Regions from separate parts of the Cyanobium sp. BA5m-10 genome, predicted to be linked through region 2. Evidence: predicted binding sites of a transcription regulator. Region 2 holds the regulator's gene; the other holds the start of a gene.
What was found. Region 2 encodes NtcA, which controls nitrogen genes in cyanobacteria. Its sites were predicted from a motif close to GTANCNNNNGNTAC; they were not measured.
Positions count from the first base shown of each region.

Region 1: the regulator NtcA is predicted to act here: its motif matches at 5,113-5,126, upstream of KBY85_RS11860 (ammonium transporter).

Region 1 is NZ_JAGQCP010000038.1:2,304-10,576, forward strand. It holds gene KBY85_RS11840 (cation-transporting P-type ATPase) at 1-1,181, shown strand, start outside; gene KBY85_RS11845 (cation transporting ATPase C-terminal domain-containing protein) at 1,078-1,719, shown strand; gene gorA (glutathione-disulfide reductase) at 1,716-3,059, opposite strand; gene KBY85_RS11855 (P-II family nitrogen regulator) at 3,250-3,588, opposite strand; gene KBY85_RS11860 (ammonium transporter) at 3,601-5,052, opposite strand; gene KBY85_RS11865 (phycocyanin subunit beta) at 5,516-6,034, opposite strand; gene KBY85_RS11870 (glutathione S-transferase family protein) at 6,128-7,384, shown strand; gene KBY85_RS11875 (DUF2808 domain-containing protein) at 7,398-7,973, shown strand; gene KBY85_RS11880 (M23 family metallopeptidase) at 7,991-8,273, shown strand, end outside.
Region 2 is NZ_JAGQCP010000007.1:76,436-84,708, reverse strand. It holds gene KBY85_RS04875 (lytic transglycosylase domain-containing protein) at 1-549, shown strand, start outside; gene KBY85_RS04870 (hypothetical protein) at 546-1,019, opposite strand; gene KBY85_RS04865 (NIL domain-containing protein) at 1,019-1,432, opposite strand; gene KBY85_RS04860 (thioredoxin domain-containing protein) at 1,503-2,075, shown strand; gene thyX (FAD-dependent thymidylate synthase) at 2,084-2,809, shown strand; gene dcd (dCTP deaminase) at 2,876-3,469, opposite strand; gene KBY85_RS04845 (cob(I)yrinic acid a,c-diamide adenosyltransferase) at 3,469-4,110, opposite strand; gene ntcA (global nitrogen regulator NtcA) at 4,353-5,093, shown strand; gene KBY85_RS04835 (DUF3084 domain-containing protein) at 5,128-6,345, shown strand; gene KBY85_RS04830 (resolvase) at 6,342-6,818, shown strand; gene KBY85_RS04825 (DUF3146 family protein) at 6,815-7,072, opposite strand; gene pth (aminoacyl-tRNA hydrolase) at 7,077-7,706, opposite strand; gene KBY85_RS04815 (TatA/E family twin arginine-targeting protein translocase) at 7,690-7,986, opposite strand; gene psbH (photosystem II reaction center phosphoprotein PsbH) at 7,986-8,186, opposite strand.

The sequences.
Region 1 (8,273 bases), on a different contig from region 2:
GCTTGCTGCCCACGGTCACCTTGGCCCTGGCGATCAACGTGCAGCGCATGGCCAGTCAGAAAGCACTGGTGCGCAGGCTTTCAGCCGTGGAGACCCTCGGCTCGGTAAGCGTGATCTGCAGCGATAAAACCGGCACCCTCACCTGCAACCGCATGGCAGTGGAGGAGATCTGGCTGCCCCAGGCAGGCGAGCAGCCAGGGATTGATCGAGGTGGAGAAGCCGAGCTGTTGCTGGCGGCCTGCCTTTGTTCAAACGCCCAACTCAAAGCCAGCGGTGACGGCAGCCGAGCCCTAGGCGACCCCACTGAAACCGCCCTGCTGGTGGCAGCCCAGGCTCGAGACCTGGGCCTCGCGGTGCATCAGCAGCGCCATCCCCGCAGCCGGGAGTTGCCATTTGATTCCCATCGGCGCCGGATGAGCGTGATCGTGGCCACCGAGGCCGGGCTGCAGCTGATCACCAAGGGGGCACCCCTGGAGCTGCTAGAGCGCTGTAGTCCGGCGGGCCGCGCCCAGGCAGTAGCCGCCAACGACGACCTTGCATGCCGCGGCTACCGCGTCATCGCCGTGGCCCAGCGCAGTCTCGAGGCCACAGAGGGGCAAGCCCCAGCCGATCAACTGGAGCAAAAGCTCAGCTTGTTGGGCTTGATCGCGCTCTACGACCCGCCCCGGCCTGAGGTACCCGAGGCGATTCGCCAGTGTCACCAGGCGGGCATCAAGGTCACGATGGTGACTGGCGACTACGGCCTCACCGCCCAGGCCATAGCGCGCCAGATCGGCCTGCTGGATATGCCGGCCAAGGGTGACAACCACCCCCAGGCTGATCCGGTGCGGGTGATCCAGGGCGACCAGCTTGAATTGATTAGCGATGTGCACCTGCGCCAGCTGCTCAAATACCGCAACCGGCTGGTGTTTGCCCGGATGGCCCCCGAGCAGAAGCTACGGCTTGTGCAGGCCTACCGCTCCCTCGGCGAAGTGGTTGCGGTCACTGGCGATGGGGTCAATGATGCCCCGGCCTTGCGGGCGGCCGATTTGGGCATAGCTATGGGCCTGGTGGGCACCGATGTGGCAAGGGAGGCAGGTGGTGCTGCTAGACGACAACTTCGCCACGATCGTCACGGCGGTGCGCTTTGGCCGAGGCGTGGTGGCCAACATTCGCAAGTTCCTGCCCTACGTGCTGCCTAGCAACGTGGCCGAGATGGCTCCGTTTTTAGCCATGGTGACCGTGCAAATCCCGGCGGCCCTAACCGTGCTGCAGATCCTGGCGGTGGATCTGGGCACTGATTTACTACCCGCCCTGGGGCTAGGAGCCGAGGCGCCTGAATCGGTATTGATGCGCCAACCGCCCCGGCGCCGTTCAGCGCCGCTACTGGATCGGCCCCTGATGCTGCGCGCCTATCTGGTGCTGGGCCTGAGCGAAGCCGTGGTGTCGATGACGGCCTACCTGCTCAGCTGGCAGCAGCAGGGTGTGGGGATGGCCTGCCGCAGTGCGCATCGCTCCGCCTTCGTCAACTTGGTGCAACAGGGCTGGCGCCGCAATCCCCTGCTTTGGCTTGGCATAGCAGCTGAAATTCTCTTCACAGCGCTATTGCTCTATTGGCCGCCCCTGTCGTGGCTAGCGGCGATGGTGCCAATTGACAGCCGGGCCCTGCCGATGGTCCTGTTGGCGCCGCTGGTGGTGATGCTGGCTGATGATTGGCGCAAAAGCCGGCTCACGGCCTAGTTCGGCATGGTCACAAACTCCTCGGCAACCGAGGGGTGCAGGGCCATGGTGCGATCGAAGTCGGCCTTGGTGGCGCCCATGCCAATGGCGATGGCTGCCATCTGGATAATTTCAGCGCTGTGTTCGCCCACCATGTGGCAGCCCAGCACCTTGCCGCTTTCCAGCTCCACGACCAACTTGAGCAATACCCTGGGCCCCCTGGCCGGCAAGGCCTGGCTCATCGGCCGGAAACGGGCCCGATGCACCCGCACGCCCTCTGGGCCATGGCGCTGGATCGCCTCCTCTTCGCTGAGCCCCACACTGGCCAGCTCCGGCTGACTGAATACCGCATAGGCCACCAGGCTGTGGTCCACCTGGCGCGGGCTAGTGCCATAGACACTGTCGGCAAAGGCCCGTCCTTCATCAATGGCAACCGGGGTGAGGTTGATGCGGTCGGTGACATCGCCAACTGCATAGATGTGGGGCACGTTGGTGCGCTGCTCGCTATCCACTGGAATGCGATTGGCTTCAGTGGCGATAGCCGCTGCCTCAAGGCGCAGGCCCTCCAGGAAAGGGCGCCGGCCGGTGGCAAGCAGCACTCCACCGCAAGGAATGATTTCGCCTGCCTCGGTATGGACGCTGAGGTCGCCGGCACTGCCAGTGATGGCTGCAGGACTGTGGGCAAAGCGAATCTCAATACCCTCTTGCTCCATGCCCTCCTGGACCGCCTTGGCAGCTTCAAGATCAAAGCCCCGCAGCAAATGATTGCCGCGCACCAGCTGGGTCACTGCCACGCCAAGGCCATTGAGGATGCAGGCGAATTCACAGGCGATGAAGCCAGCACCCACCACCACAAGGCGCTCCGGTAGTTGCTCCAGCAGAAACATCTCATCGCTCACCCAGCCAAGCTCTGCCCCTGGAATCGCTGGCCGCTGGGGCCGCCCCCCCACCGCAATCAAGATGCGCTCGGCCCGCAGGCGGCGCTCGCCAACGGCAATGGTGTGAGCGTCTTCAAAGCAGCCCCAGCCGCGCACCAGCTCTACCCCCGCTTTTTCAAGAAAGCCGAGGTGCAGCTGATTGAGACGACCCACCTCGGTGCGCACATTGGCCAGCAGGGTGCTGGGGTTGCGGCGAATCCCCTCGATTTCCCAGCCATAGCTGGCTGCATCGGCAAGCAAGTGTTTATAAGCGGAGCCGTAAACCAGCAACTTTTTGGGCACGCAGCCGCGGATCACGCAGGTGCCGCCCACCCGATCGCCCTCCACGATCGCCACCCTGGCGCCATAGCTTGCGGCCCGTTTGGCAGCAGCTAGACCACCCGAGCCGGCACCAAGCACCACCAAATCGAAGTGTTCGTTCATGGGGGGAGCTGAAGTGCTGGAGCTCCTCACGCTATGGCGTGAAGTCCTTGGGCGGAAGGGTGCTCCCCAGCTCAGCGAAAAACCCAGGGAAGCTGGTGGCATTGTCAGCAGCCATAAAAAAAGCCCCCCGGATGGGGGGCAGTTGAGGTGTCCCAGATGGAAACACCACATCAAATCAAGAGGTGGGTGCTCAGATCGCCGTGTCGCCGCGCTCACCGGTGCGGATGCGGATGGCTTCCTCAACGGGGGTGACGAAGATCTTGCCATCACCGATTTCGCCGGTTCGGGCGGCCTCGAGAATGGCAGTGAGGGTGGCTTCCAACTTGTCGTCAGTCACCACCACAACGATCTTGGACTTGGGTAGGAAGTCCACGGTGAACTCGTTGCCGCGGTAGCGCTCCACCTGACCCTTCTGTCGCCCGAAACCGCGGACATCGACAAGAGTCATGCCGACCACATCGAGGCCGACGAGGGTTGTTTTGATTGCTTCCACCTTGGAAGGGCGGACCATTGCCGTGATCATTTTCATGGTGATTCAGCTTCAGTTGGTCGTGGGGTCGTAAGCCTCTTCCCCGTGGGCGACGAAGTCGAGTCCACGTTCTTCCTGCTCAGGAGTGACCCGCAGGCCCACCGTGGCGCCAACGATCCAGAGAATGACCGCGGTGCCGATGCCGACAAACCCGTAGCTGATCAGCACGGCCTTGACGTGGGCCACGAACAGGGCGGTGTGGCCGCCGCTGGCGAGGATTGCTGCCGATTTGGGGAAGTAGTCGGCCGGCACCAGGGCAGGGATGGCTAGGGCGCCGGTGAGCAGGGCTCCCACCGTGCCACCTACGCCGTGGACGGCGAAGGCATCGAGGGAGTCATCAAAGTTGATAGCCGACTTCACCTGAACTGCGAAATAGCAGGCGATGGAGGTCGCCGCACCGATAATCAAAGCCTGGGGCATGTAGACGAAGCCGGCGGCGGGGGTGATGCCCACCAGACCAGCCACGGCGCCGGTGGCGGCTCCCACGGCGGTGGGTTTGCCATCAAGGAACCACTCAATCAAGCACCAGGTGAGCAGGGCCGTTGAGGCCGACAGGGTGGTGGTCAGGAAGGAGAAGCCGGCACCCTTAGCAGCGAAGTAGCTGGCGCCGTTGAAGCCGAACCAGCCGAACCAGAGCAGGCCGGCACCCAGGAGGATGAAGGGCACGTTGTGGGGAGGACGCTTGCTGCCGGGGAAGCCGCTGCGCGGACCCACAATCGCAGTGGCCACCAGAGCAGCCACGCCTGCAGCAATGTGAACAACTGTGCCGCCGGCAAAGTCGATGGCGCCGATCTCACCAAAGGGACCGATGTAGCCACCGCCCCAAACCATTTTGCACATGGGGCAGTAGATGAACAGGCTCCAGAGCAGGGAGAACCAGAACCAGGCCTTGAAGTTGATCCGCTCCACAAGGGCGCCGGAAATAAGCGCCGGGGTGATGATCGCGAACATGCCCTGGAAAAGGGCGAAGGAGGAAGCGGAGATGGCGAAACCATCAGCTAAGGGAGCATCACCGAGCTCACCGCCCACGCCGTTGAGCCACATCTGGCCGAGACCACCGATGAAGGGGCTGCCGAAGCCGGTGTCGAAGGAGAGGGAGTAGCCGATCACAACCCAGACGACACCGATGAGCCCCATCAGGAAAAAGCTCATCATCATGGTGTTGAGCACGTTCTTGGCGCGGGTGAAGCCGCCGTAAAAGAACGCCAGGCCTGGGGTCATAAGTAGAACCAGTGCTGAACCCATCAGCATCAGCAGGGTGTCGGCGCCGTCGGTGGGGACCTTCGCCAAGGCTGCCTTGGCGGAGCCTGCCATCAGCGGCAGCAGGCCAGCACCAAAGGCGAGCAGCATCACGGCGTAACGCTTCAGTTCAGGCTCCTGAACCTTGGCGAGAAGTTGGGTGCGGAATCGATCAAAGACAGCGAGCGGGGTTGGACCGCCGCCAGCGATGGGGACTTGGGCCATGAAGGAAGGTGACCTCTAATGTTCACCCGGCCACAATCGTGCAGCGCTGCAGTCCTGTGGGTAGCAAATGACACCGTTCACCAGAACGCTGATCCCTTCCGCCCTGTGTTGGCTGGCAGCCCAATCTTGGGACGGACGTCGCTGACTAGAAGCCGCCGAATGTGCCGCCGAGGATCGACGGCAGAGCGGGTCTGGAGGGCCAACTGGGCAACTCCATGACTGGTCCTCAGATTTTTGTGATGTTGGATCCGTTCACGGTTGGATCGGTTCACGAGTTAGTTGTCTGCGGCTGAGTGAAACAATCCTTCGTGACTGATGCCCTGATGCTCACTATTGAGGTCTTCAGCTGAGCTGCCTGGCCCCATCCCTTGGCTCTTGATCTCCAGTGCAACCGGAAACCAAACAACCCTCTGGTTGAGCCGTTGGGCTCCTGCCAGAGGGACATTCCTGGGCTTGTGCCCAATCAGCCGACTGCAGCAGCAGCGCGGTCGAAGTAGGTGCCAACTTCGGACATCAGGGCGGAGCAATCGCCAGGGGTGATGCCGTTGCGATCGTTAGCGATCGAGATAGCAGCTTGCTTCATTTTGCGAACGCCTTCTGCCACAGAAGCGCCAGGAACGCCGAGGGCGAGGTAGGTCTCACGCAGGCCGTTGAGGCAGCGGTCTTCCAGCACGGAAGCATCGCCGTTGAAAATGGCATAGGTGACGTAGCGGAGGATGATATCCATGTCGCGCAGGCAAGCAGCCATGCGGCGGCTGGTGTAGGCGTTGCCACCTGGAGCGATCAAGGCGGGCTGCTGATCGAAGAGATCGCGGGCAGCGTTGGTAACGATGGCAGAAGCGTTGGAGGTGATGCGGTTCACCGTATCCATGCGCTTGTTGCTTTCGGCAACCATCGCTGCGAGGGCATCGATCTGGCCGGCGTTAATGAATTCGCCACGGGCATCAGCCTGGGCAACAACCTTGGTGAAGGCGTCGAACATTGGATCTCTGGTATGAAACTTCGCTCTTGAAACTTAGTTAGGCCACCGAGCACCCCGCGAGCTCCTAGAACCAAGGCTGCTGCAGCGATTGGCATGGAGTCGAAAGCCGAGGGAGTGCTCGATTGGCACGAGCTCGAACGCCTCGGTGCGTCCCCAGCCGATCCAGTCAACGGTCCCACCAGCGCCCAGGCCCGGCTGCGTTTGTTTGGCCAGCCGGAGGAGGCAGTGCGGGTCACCCTGTTCCGCGACCACCACGCCTGGTGCCCCTACTGCCAGAAGGTGTGGCTTTGGCTCGAAGAGAAGCGGATCCCGTACCGGATTCGCAAGGTCACCATGTTTTGCTACGGCGAAAAGGAGGCTTGGTTCAAACGGCTAGTTCCTTCGGGGATGCTGCCGGCGCTTGAGCTCGATGGCCGCCTGATCACTGAGAGCGATCGCATTCTTGAAGCCCTCGAGGGGGCCTTCGGGCCCCTGGGACTGGGCATGAACGACCCGGCGGTGGTGCCCCTGCGCCAACTGGAGCGATTGCTGTTCCGGGCATGGTGCCAATGGCTCTGCAGCCCGGGGCTGCGGTCCGCCCAAGAGCACGCTGCCAAGGCGGCTTTTCAGCGCATTGCAGGCAACTTTGAGCAGGCGCTCAGCCAGCAAAGTGGGCCCTTTCTGCTTGGCGAGCTAGGCACGGCTGACCTGGTGTTCGTGCCCTACGTGGAGCGTATGGCTGCAAGCCTGGCCTACTACAAGGGCTTTCTGTTGCGCAGCGAGCATCCGGCCATTGGCCGCTGGTTTGAGGCGCTGGAGCAGCGCCCCAGCTACTTAGGCACCCAGAGCGACTTCCACACCCATGCCCACGACCTACCGCCCCAGATGGGTGGCTGCTATGCCAGCGGAGATGCCAACCAACAAGCACTAGCCACTCAAATCGATCGGGGCCCCTGGCCCCTGGGCAGCCCCGACCCGGAAACCAGCCAGGCCGAACCGGCCAATGCGGCAGCCTTTGCCCTCAGCCGGGTGATCAAGCACCGAGCGGCAATTCTTGGCCGCAGCCCCCTGGGAGCGGAAAACTTCGATGTCCCGCTCCGCACAGCTCTCACGGCCCTGATCCACGCCAAGCCCCTGCCAGCACCGGCGGGCTCTGCCCCTGCCCTGCGCTACCTGCGCGATCGCATCAGCGTGCCCCGGGATATGCCGCTGCATGCGGCTCGGTGCCTGCGCCAGGCCCTGGAGGCCACTGCCAGTCTCGATCCAGCGGATGGCACAGCCCAGGGTACGCCGATTCCGGTGGGCCATCGCCGCGATCAGGATCCCCAGCCATTCCTGCGGGCCGCTCCTAGCGTTTTGCCAACTGCCTAATGCCCTAGTGCCTGTGCCCCGTCTTCGACGCGTCGCCGTTGCGCTCGGCTGGGCCCTAGCCAGCTGCATTGCCGGGGCGCCCGCACTCTCGCCGCTTGCGATCCCCGCCGCTGGCGCCCTTGAACTCCGGGGCGTCACCTACTTCAGCAAGGCTCCCTGGAAGGTGGACCTGGTGAGCTACTACACCACTGTCTGGCAGACCCGTGCGGAGTACTACTTCACGATCACGCTCGATCCGGAGGCGGGGGTGGCCCTCGGCGGCCTGACGATTCAGCAGACCCGCGGCGTTGATACCAGCTTTCCATTCTTTGTGGATCGCACCTCAGCCTTTTTGGGCCGGCCGCGCCAGCAGGGTCCCCGCGTGCCAGTGCTGGCCCAGTTCGATAGCGATGCGCGCCGCTTCACCCTCAGCTTCCCTGAGCCCGTTTCTCCCGGGGCCACGCTCACCGTGGTGCTCAAACCCTGGAACAACCCGGCTGTCTCCGACACCTACATGTTCCAGGTGACGGCCTACCCAGCCGGCCCCAACCCCTCGCCAGCGTCGCTGGGATTTGGCACCCTGCGGATCTACGACCCCGATTGGCGCTGAGCCAGATCCCCTGAGCCATGACCCACCGGAGCTGGCCCGTGCTGTTGCCGTTGTTTTTGGCAGCGGTTGTGGGCCAGTCGTCGCTGCGTGCCCAGACCGCGATGCCCCAGGATCTACCCCGCCAAGTGGCGGTGCCTGATGTGCGGCTCCCCGGATCGGAGGGATCTCTGGCCCGAGGCGCCTTGCCGGCACCAGGGCTGGATCCGGCGGCGCTGCCCCTGGCTTACCCGTTGGCCCAGCCCGCCGAAAGCCTGGACCCCTGGGGCTGGCGCTACTCGGAGCGCCGCTCGGCCTGGCGGC
Region 2 (8,273 bases):
TGGATAGGACTCGGCCAACTCGAGCAAGCCAGCCTGCGCCTACCGGTGAATGCAAACTGCGCCCTGGCCCAACAGCTTGAGCTCGACCTGCAAACCGCCAGCTTCGTGGCAGAGCTCAAGGAGGCTGGCGCAACCGCCGGGGTGCCGGCAGCCCTGCTGGCAGCCGTAGCCAAACAGGAATCGCGCTTCAGCCCGGGGGTGAGCTCCGGCGCCGGTGCCGTCGGCTTGCTGCAACTGATGCCGGCCACCGCCGCCGAACTAGCCGGCACGCCCCTGGCAGCCGATGACCTCACCGACCCAGCCCGCAATGCCCAGTTAGGCGCGCTTTACCTAAAGCAACTGCTGGGCCAGTGGCAGGGCAACCCCGTGCTTATGGCTGCCAGCTACAACGCCGGCCCCGGTGCCACCTCTGGCTGGGTGACACCCCAACTGCAACAAGAACCGGAGCTATGGATAGAGGCCATCCCCTACCCGGAAACCCGGCTGTACGTCAAAAAAGTGCTCGGCAACTTTTGGAACTTCCAAGAGAGGCCGCTGGCTAGCTGCTAGCCACCGCTTGCCAGCCAGCGGCCTACCCATGCCCCTGACAACACGAGCACACCCAGCACCCCTGCCAGGAGCACCGGCGGGGGTGCCACCCGAATCCGAGCTAGATCGAGGCGTGCCAACAACACAGTGGTGCCCAGGATCAGCACATTCGTGAGCACTTTGAGGTGGAGCAGATAGAGGCCACCCACCGTGACGATCAACAGGCTGATCACCAGGCTCATCACCCGACTGGCGGCCATCAAATTGGAAATCCGCTGCAGCAGCAGGTCGGGCATGGTGCACACCACCACCACCAGCAAGGCGTGGAGACAGTCAAGTGACCAGAACAAGCTGGATAACTGCCCCATCCCCGACGCTGCCGCACCCTCGAGCGGCTGGCTCCACTGCAAGCCCTCGTAAACGGATATCACTACCAGCACCAGCAGCATCGGCGCCCGCAAGGGCAGCAACAGCAGACGCAACATCGCCATCACGGGGGAGCCAGCACCAGGGAAATCGCATCCAGAGGGCAACTCGGAATGCACTGTTCGCACACCAAGCAGCGTTGCGCATCGAATTGCAGCTGCCAAGCCGGCTGGGTCAAGCTGAGGGCACCGCTGGGGCAAACGCTCGAGCAGAGGCCGCAGTCGATACAGAGACTGCGGTCTACGGCTATCTGACCCGGCGCCCGGTTAAGACCAAGTCCCTGACTTTCTAGCCAGGCTTCCGCAGCCGTCAGTTCGTCGATGTCACCGGAGAGCTCCACCACCATGGTGCCGCTCTGGTTGGGGGAAATCTGGGCGCGCAGGATCTTGGCGGCGATATCGAAATCCACCGCCAGCCGATAGGTGATCGGCTGATGCACCGCTTCGCGGGGAAAGTGCAGGGTTAGGCGCCGTTTCACGAGGATCCGGTTCGCGGGAACAGCACGCTTACCTCCGCAAAACGCTAGCAAGCACTGGCAAAGTGCAGTCATGACCAACTCCACCCCGAATTCCGGCCTGGGGCCAAGCGAACGGCTGCTGCTAGTCGTGCTGGCGGCCCTACTGGCAGCGGGCCTGCTGTGGTTCCGGGGCGGACTGAATCCGGAGGCTCCACTGGAACGCTTGGCGCGCCAATCCCTGGATCTACCCGTGGCCTTGCGCAATGGCAAGCCAACGCTGGTGGAGTTCTACGCCGACTGGTGCGACGCCTGCCGCACCATGGCTCCGGCAATGGAAACGATCGAAGCCCAACACCGCGGCCAGCTTGATGTGGTGCTGCTCAACGTTGACAATCCGCGCTGGCAGCCGGAGCTGGAGCGCTACGACGTCAACGGCATTCCCCAACTAGAGCTGTTCAATGCTGCCGGTGAAGCGGTGGGCCGCTCGATTGGCGCCCGCAGCCTCAACGAATTGCGCGCTCTCAGCAGCGCCCTGATCGCCGGCGCCCCCCTGCCGGCCCTGGCCGGAGTGGGTGCCGTCAGCAACCTGAGCCAACCCGCTGGCGAAGTTGCGGCAGCGGAGCCAGCTACTGCCACGATGGCCGGACCCCGCAGCCACGGTTGACGCCCGCCATGGATTCCCGTTTCCGCGTTGACCTGATCGCCGCCACGCCTAACCCCCAGCAGTGCGTTTATGCGGGAATGCATCAGGACTACAGCGAGGGCTTTGTGGCGGCAGACTCCGCCAACTGGCCCGAGGAGAGCAAAGCAGGGGAGATCTGCATCAAACGACTTCTCGCCGGCGAGCGCGGTCACTACGGCCCCTTAGAACACGCCCAAATCGTGCTCAACGTTGGCTGGTTTCCCCACTCAGTGATGCAGCAGGCGCGTACACACCGGGTGGGGGTGAGCTTTGACGTGCAATCCATGCGCTACACCGGCGATCGCATCTGCAAGGCCGCCAATGGTGAACTGGAACTGGAGGAGGTGTTCTATCTACGGCCCATAGGTAGCTATAGCGACCGGCAAGGCAAAAAATACGCCTACACAGAAGAGCAGCGCTACATAGATCTAGAGCTCTGCAGGGCTGCGGCGGCTCGCTACCGCGACCTTTTGGCGGCTGGCTTCGCCGAGGAGCACGCCCGCGGCATCCTGCCCTTCGACTACCGCCAGCACTTCGTGGTGAGCTTCACCTTGCGGGCATTTCTGCACTTCCTTGACCTGCGGGCGAAGCTCGATGCCCAGCAGGAGATCCGTGAGCTCTGTGATCTGATGTGGCCCCACCTACAGGCTTGGACACCCCAATTTGCTGACTGGTATGAAAAGAGCCGCTTACATAAAGCCAGGCTCGCCCCATAAGGCGAACCACCTGGCGCACCTCTCGGTGCGCCAGGTGGTTCGCCTTATGGGGCATTTTGCTGGGAACTAGATACGCGCCAAGGTAACCCGTTCGGGCTGATGCTGATATTTACCAGCCCGATCTTGATAGGTTGTCTCGCAGGGATCGCCCTCAAAAAAGAGCAGCTGACAAATTCCCTCATTTGCATAAATGCGGCAGTCAGCACCCGAAGAATTACTGAACTCCAGGGTGAGGTGACCCTGCCAGCCGGCTTCCGCTGGGGTCGTATTAACAATGATGCCTAGCCTGGCGTATGTGCTCTTACCCAGGCAGATCACCGTGATATTTGATGGCACCTTCATCTTCTCCAGTGCTACTCCCAAGCCATAGGAATGGGCCGGCAAAATAAAATAGGATCCGTCCTCGTCTTCGCGCAGGGGAGCGGGCTCCAGGTTCGCCGGGTTGAACCGCTTGGGGTTCATCACGGTGCCAGGCACATGCCGAAAGATCAAAAATTCCTTGGCCGACAACCGCAAGTCGTAGCCATAGGAAGAACAGCCGTAGCTGAGCACCGGGGAGCCCGCCGTAGCGGGATCGAGGTGGCGCACCAGGCTCGACTGAAACGGCTGCAACATTCCTACCGCAGCTTGCTCGTTGATCCAGCGATCGTTCTTCAGCATCAGAGGCCTCGGCGCAACTGGGTGACCTGATCAGCCATGGCCATCAACTCAGGAGTCATGGCTGGCCCTGTCAAAATGACATCTAGATGGGCTGGTCGGCGCTCCAAGGTTGCCAGCACTTCAGCCTGCTCGATGTAGCCCAGCTCCACAGCCAAGCCCAGCTCGTCGAGCACCATTAGATCCACCGCACCACTGAGCAGCTGCTCGCGGCTGAAGGCCCACACCTGGCGCACCGCCTCCAACAGCTCGAGCCCCTGGTGGGCAGCTGGCTCTGACAGACAGCCGGGCACACCGGGCCGCAGCCATTGCAGTCGCCCACACAGCCAGACGCTGCTGCCGAGGCCCTGATCTACACCGCCCTTAAGGAACTGAGTAACTAGCACCCGGCTACCCAAGCCGGCACTACGTAGGGCCTGGCTGAGCACGGCTCCGTAACTGCCGCGGAAAGGCGCCGTATGGATTTGCAGTAAGCCCTCCGACTGGGCCACCAGCCGCAATGCCGGCGCAGCAGAAGGGGCGGACGCGGCAGCCGCCACAGCCAAAGGGCGATGGCCAGAGCGCTGAGGTTGGTGCTGGACCGCCGGAAAACCAGCTCCAGAGGAGGAGGAGGTGAGGCCTGAGACGGGCAAGCTCGCGGTCATGAACAACCTGAATAAGAACCTTGAAAATCGAAAAACAGACCTGGGGCGCCGCGAGCAGCCCATGGCCTCGCGGAGCTGAATGTAGCGGGATCGAGCCGCTCCACAAGCAAACGACACCATCCCTAGCGGAAACATACGTACTGGTGCGCAGGGGGCGCCGGCGGTGTCGTCTCAAACCGTGTGTATTGCTACAAGCCGCCCCCCGGGTGATCCTTAGGGTCCCGGCACTTGCCAAAACCTTGATGGTTGGCGCTACCCACGGATTTAGCCGTACCGCCAACACCCCATCGACGGGTGCTCCTGGCGTGGTGGCAGGCATGGGCAGCGCCGGCCAGGGCAACCCCACCCTGTTGGAAGTGATCCGGGGCCTGGCCGGCAGCAGTGTCGAGACGATCGAACGGGGCAAAACGATTTTTTTTCCCGGCGATCCAGCCGAGCGGGTCTATCTGCTGCGGCGCGGAGCGGTCCGGCTGTCGCGGGTATATGAATCAGGCGAGGAGATCACCGTGGCCCTGTTGCGCGAGAACAGCCTGTTTGGTGTGCTCTCGCTGCTTACCGGCCAGCGCTCCGATCGCTTCTATCACGCTGTTGCCTTCACCAGGGTCGAGATGGTGACCGCACCAGCCACCTCCGTGCGCCGTGCGATCGAGCAGGACGCCAGCGTGGGCTTGCTACTGCTGCAGGGCCTGTCTTCGCGAATACTGCAGACCGAAACGATGATCGAAACCCTCACCCACCGCGACATGAGCTCGCGGCTGGTGAGCTTCCTGCTGGTGCTGTGCCGAGATTTCGGCGTTCCCAGCTCGGAAGGGATCACGATTGATCTGCGCCTCTCCCACCAGGCGATTGCCGAAGCGATTGGCTCCACCCGCGTCACAATCACTCGCCTGCTGGGCGACCTGCGCAACGACGGGCTGGTTCAGATCGACCGCAAAAAGATCACTGTGTTTGATCCAATCGCCCTAGCTAAGCGCTTCAGCTGAAGGCCAGGGATACTGGGGCCCTCCGGGGACGTATGTGACGGGCTGGCTGCTGATCCTCGCTCTGCTCGCCCTGGGGGGAGTGCTCTCCACCCTGGGCGACCGACTCGGCAGCCTGGTGGGCAAGGCGCGCTTGAGCCTGTTGGGGATGCGGCCCCGCCGCACCGCCGTGTTGATCACAGTGCTCACTGGCAGCCTGATCAGTGCCATCTCCCTCGGCCTGATGCTGCTGGTAAGCGAGCGGCTGCGCACGGGCCTGTTTGAACTCGATCGACTGGAGCAACGGCTGCAAACCAGCCGCAGCGAACTGAGCCGCAGCAACAGCCAACTAGCCAGCAGCCGCCTGCAGGTGGCGCGGGCCGAACAGGGCAAACGCGAGGCTCAGACGCGCTTTGAGCAGGCCCAAGCCCGCGCCAGCAAATTGCGCCAAGAGCTGGCGCCACTTCTAACCCAGCGCAACCGGTTGGAGCTGGAGCGCAGCCGTCTCAGCCAGGAGGTGAAGGGGCGGGATGCGGAAATCCGCCGCACCGAAGCGGAACTAGCCCAGGTGCGCCGCCGGATTAGCGCCGGAGCCCAAGAACTTAAAGACCTGGAGGGCAACCTGATTGCCCTGCGCCGCGGCGACGTGGTGCTCAGCAGCGGTCAGACCCTGGCCAGCGCCAAGGTGACCCTTGAGCGCCCCGAGCAGGCCAAGGAGGTGATCACCGCCTTGCTGCAGCAGGCCAATCTCAACGCCTTCAGGCGGGTGCTGCCCGGCCAGCCCCCCGATCGCCAGATCCTGCTGGTACCCAAAAATGACATCAGCAAGCTGGAAGGCCTGCTCGCCAAACCCGGCAGCTGGGTGGTGAGCATTCTCTCGGCCGCCAACGTGCTGAGGGGCGAGCGCCAGGTGCTTGCCTTCCCAGACCTACGCCCCAACCGCCCAGTAGTTAAAGCAGGTGAAGTGCTGGCCAGCACCACGATCGAGGGCGACCTCACAGCCCTGGAGCCGGTTTCGCGGCGACTCAACCTGCTGCTGGCCGCTGCCTATGCCCGAGCCCAGCGCCAGGGCACATTGGTGGAAGGGCTGCAGTTCGATGCGGCCAGCTTTAAAAAGCTGGCCCGGGAGCTGAGCGAGCGCCAGCCGGGCCAGGTTGCCCAACTAGAAGCCCTCGCCATCAACAGCGCCAGCACCGCCGACCCAATTGCAGCGGAATTGCGCTGGTTGGCGGCCCCATCTCCCGCCCAATCGGGTCCGGGCCCTCGCCGCCCATGACGAGCGCTGCGGCGGGCCTGGTGGCAGGCCTCGATCCCGGGCGCAGCAAATGCGGTCTAGTGCTGGCTGATCCTGCCGTTGGCCAGATCCGGCAGGCTGCCATCCTGCCCCCACAAGCCTGCCTCGCCCTGCTCAAAAGCTGGCAGCAAGTGGGGCTTGGCCAGGTTGTGCTCGGCAATGGCACCGGCAGCAAAGACTGGTGCAGCCAACTTGGCCAGCAGCGGCTGGCGCTAGCTGTGGTGGATGAGAGCGGCAGCACCCTGGCGGCCCGGGAGCGCTACTGGCAGCTTTGGCCCCCTAGGGGCTGGAGGCGGCTGCTGCCGGCGGGCTTGCGATTACCACCCCGAGATATCGACGATGTGGTGGCCCAGCTGCTGATAGAGCGCTACTGCGGGGTGACCCTGCAACGCAGCAACCAGGAGGTGCTGAGGCGATGGCCGCTGCCGGTCGCGCTGGAGGCTGAATCGGTTTAAAAACGGGCCCGAACCGTAAAGATGTATTCACCGCCAGGCTCGAGCTGGTAGTCGACCTTGAGCAGATAACGCAGCAGGGCATCCTGGATCAGAGCCCTGCCCAAAGAAGGCTCAACGCTGAGTTCACCGCGGTCAAAGGCCCAGCGGAAACTCCATTGGTAGCCGCCCGCACTCACCTCCCCCTCCAGCACCCGCTGGCTGAAGCTCTGGTGCAGCACCCGCAACTGGGCAGTGGTGGAGGGAAGGCGTGCCATCGGCTCAGGCTGCCGCGCCCTGGGGCTGAAAACCGTTGAGTCGGTTGCCAGCCCGCTCCAGGCCGAGGAGCTGGATCAGGCCAATACCTGCCTCCACCTCGCGCAGCACCTCCTCGAGCAGGGGCTGCTCGGCAGGCGTGAAGCGTCCGAGCACATGGCCAACGGTGCGGGCGCGGCGCTCGCCGGGATCTTGGGCGGGGGCGCCAATACCAATACGAAGCCGCGGAAAGTCCTGGGTACCTAGGTGGCTGATGGTGCTGCGCAGGCCGTTATGCCCCCCGGCACTGCCCGTAGCCCGCAGTCTCAACTTGCCGAGGGGCAGGTCCATGTCGTCAACCACCACCAGCAACTGGGCGGGCTCTAAACCAAACCAGTCAAGGGCTGCGCGGATCGAGCGACCACTTTCATTCATGTAGGTCTGGGGCATCAACAGCCGCAGCCGGGAAGGCCCCGAACCCACCTCAGCCAACAAGCCCTGAAGCTTGGGCTGCTGCCGAAAAGATGCACCACCAGCGCAATCTGCTAGACGCTCAAGGGCCATAAAGCCCACGTTGTGGCGAGTACCTGCGTACTTGGCTCCAGGGTTACCCAGGCCCACCACCAACTGCAACGACAACTCAGGCCGCGGGACCATCGAGAGGCTGCTCAATCAGCTCTGGAGCATCAGCCGCGGAGGCGTCAGCTGAAACAAGCTCAGTTGCAGAAACTGCAACTGGGAGGTCAGCCGCAACAGGTTCGGCGGTGGTGATCGCCGTGCGCAGCTCCTTTTCGAATTCAGAGGAGGCCGATTGAAAACCCTTAAGGGTGCGGCCCAAGGTTTTACCGAGCTCCGGCAGCCGCTTTGGTCCGAACACCAGCAGCCCGATGGCGGCAATTACCGCCAGCTCAGGCAAGCCAATGCCAAACACATTCATCAGCCGAGGCCGTTCCAATTGACAGTGATGCCCTCGAGCAGCAAGGACTTGTTGTACAGCTGCAGGATGATCAGCAGAAACACCAAGAAGAGCACCATAAAAATGCCCATCACGGGCGTGGTGCCCCAGCCGGGGACGACCTTCCCGTACTCAGAATTGAGTGGCCGCAGGATATCTCCGAGGCGGGTGCGTTGGGCCATGTCTGCTGCAGCCTCTCGGGCATGGATTCGCTTTAAGTACTGTAAGGGCCTCGCGTACCGCGCCGCGGCTGTCCGTCGAGAGTTGTG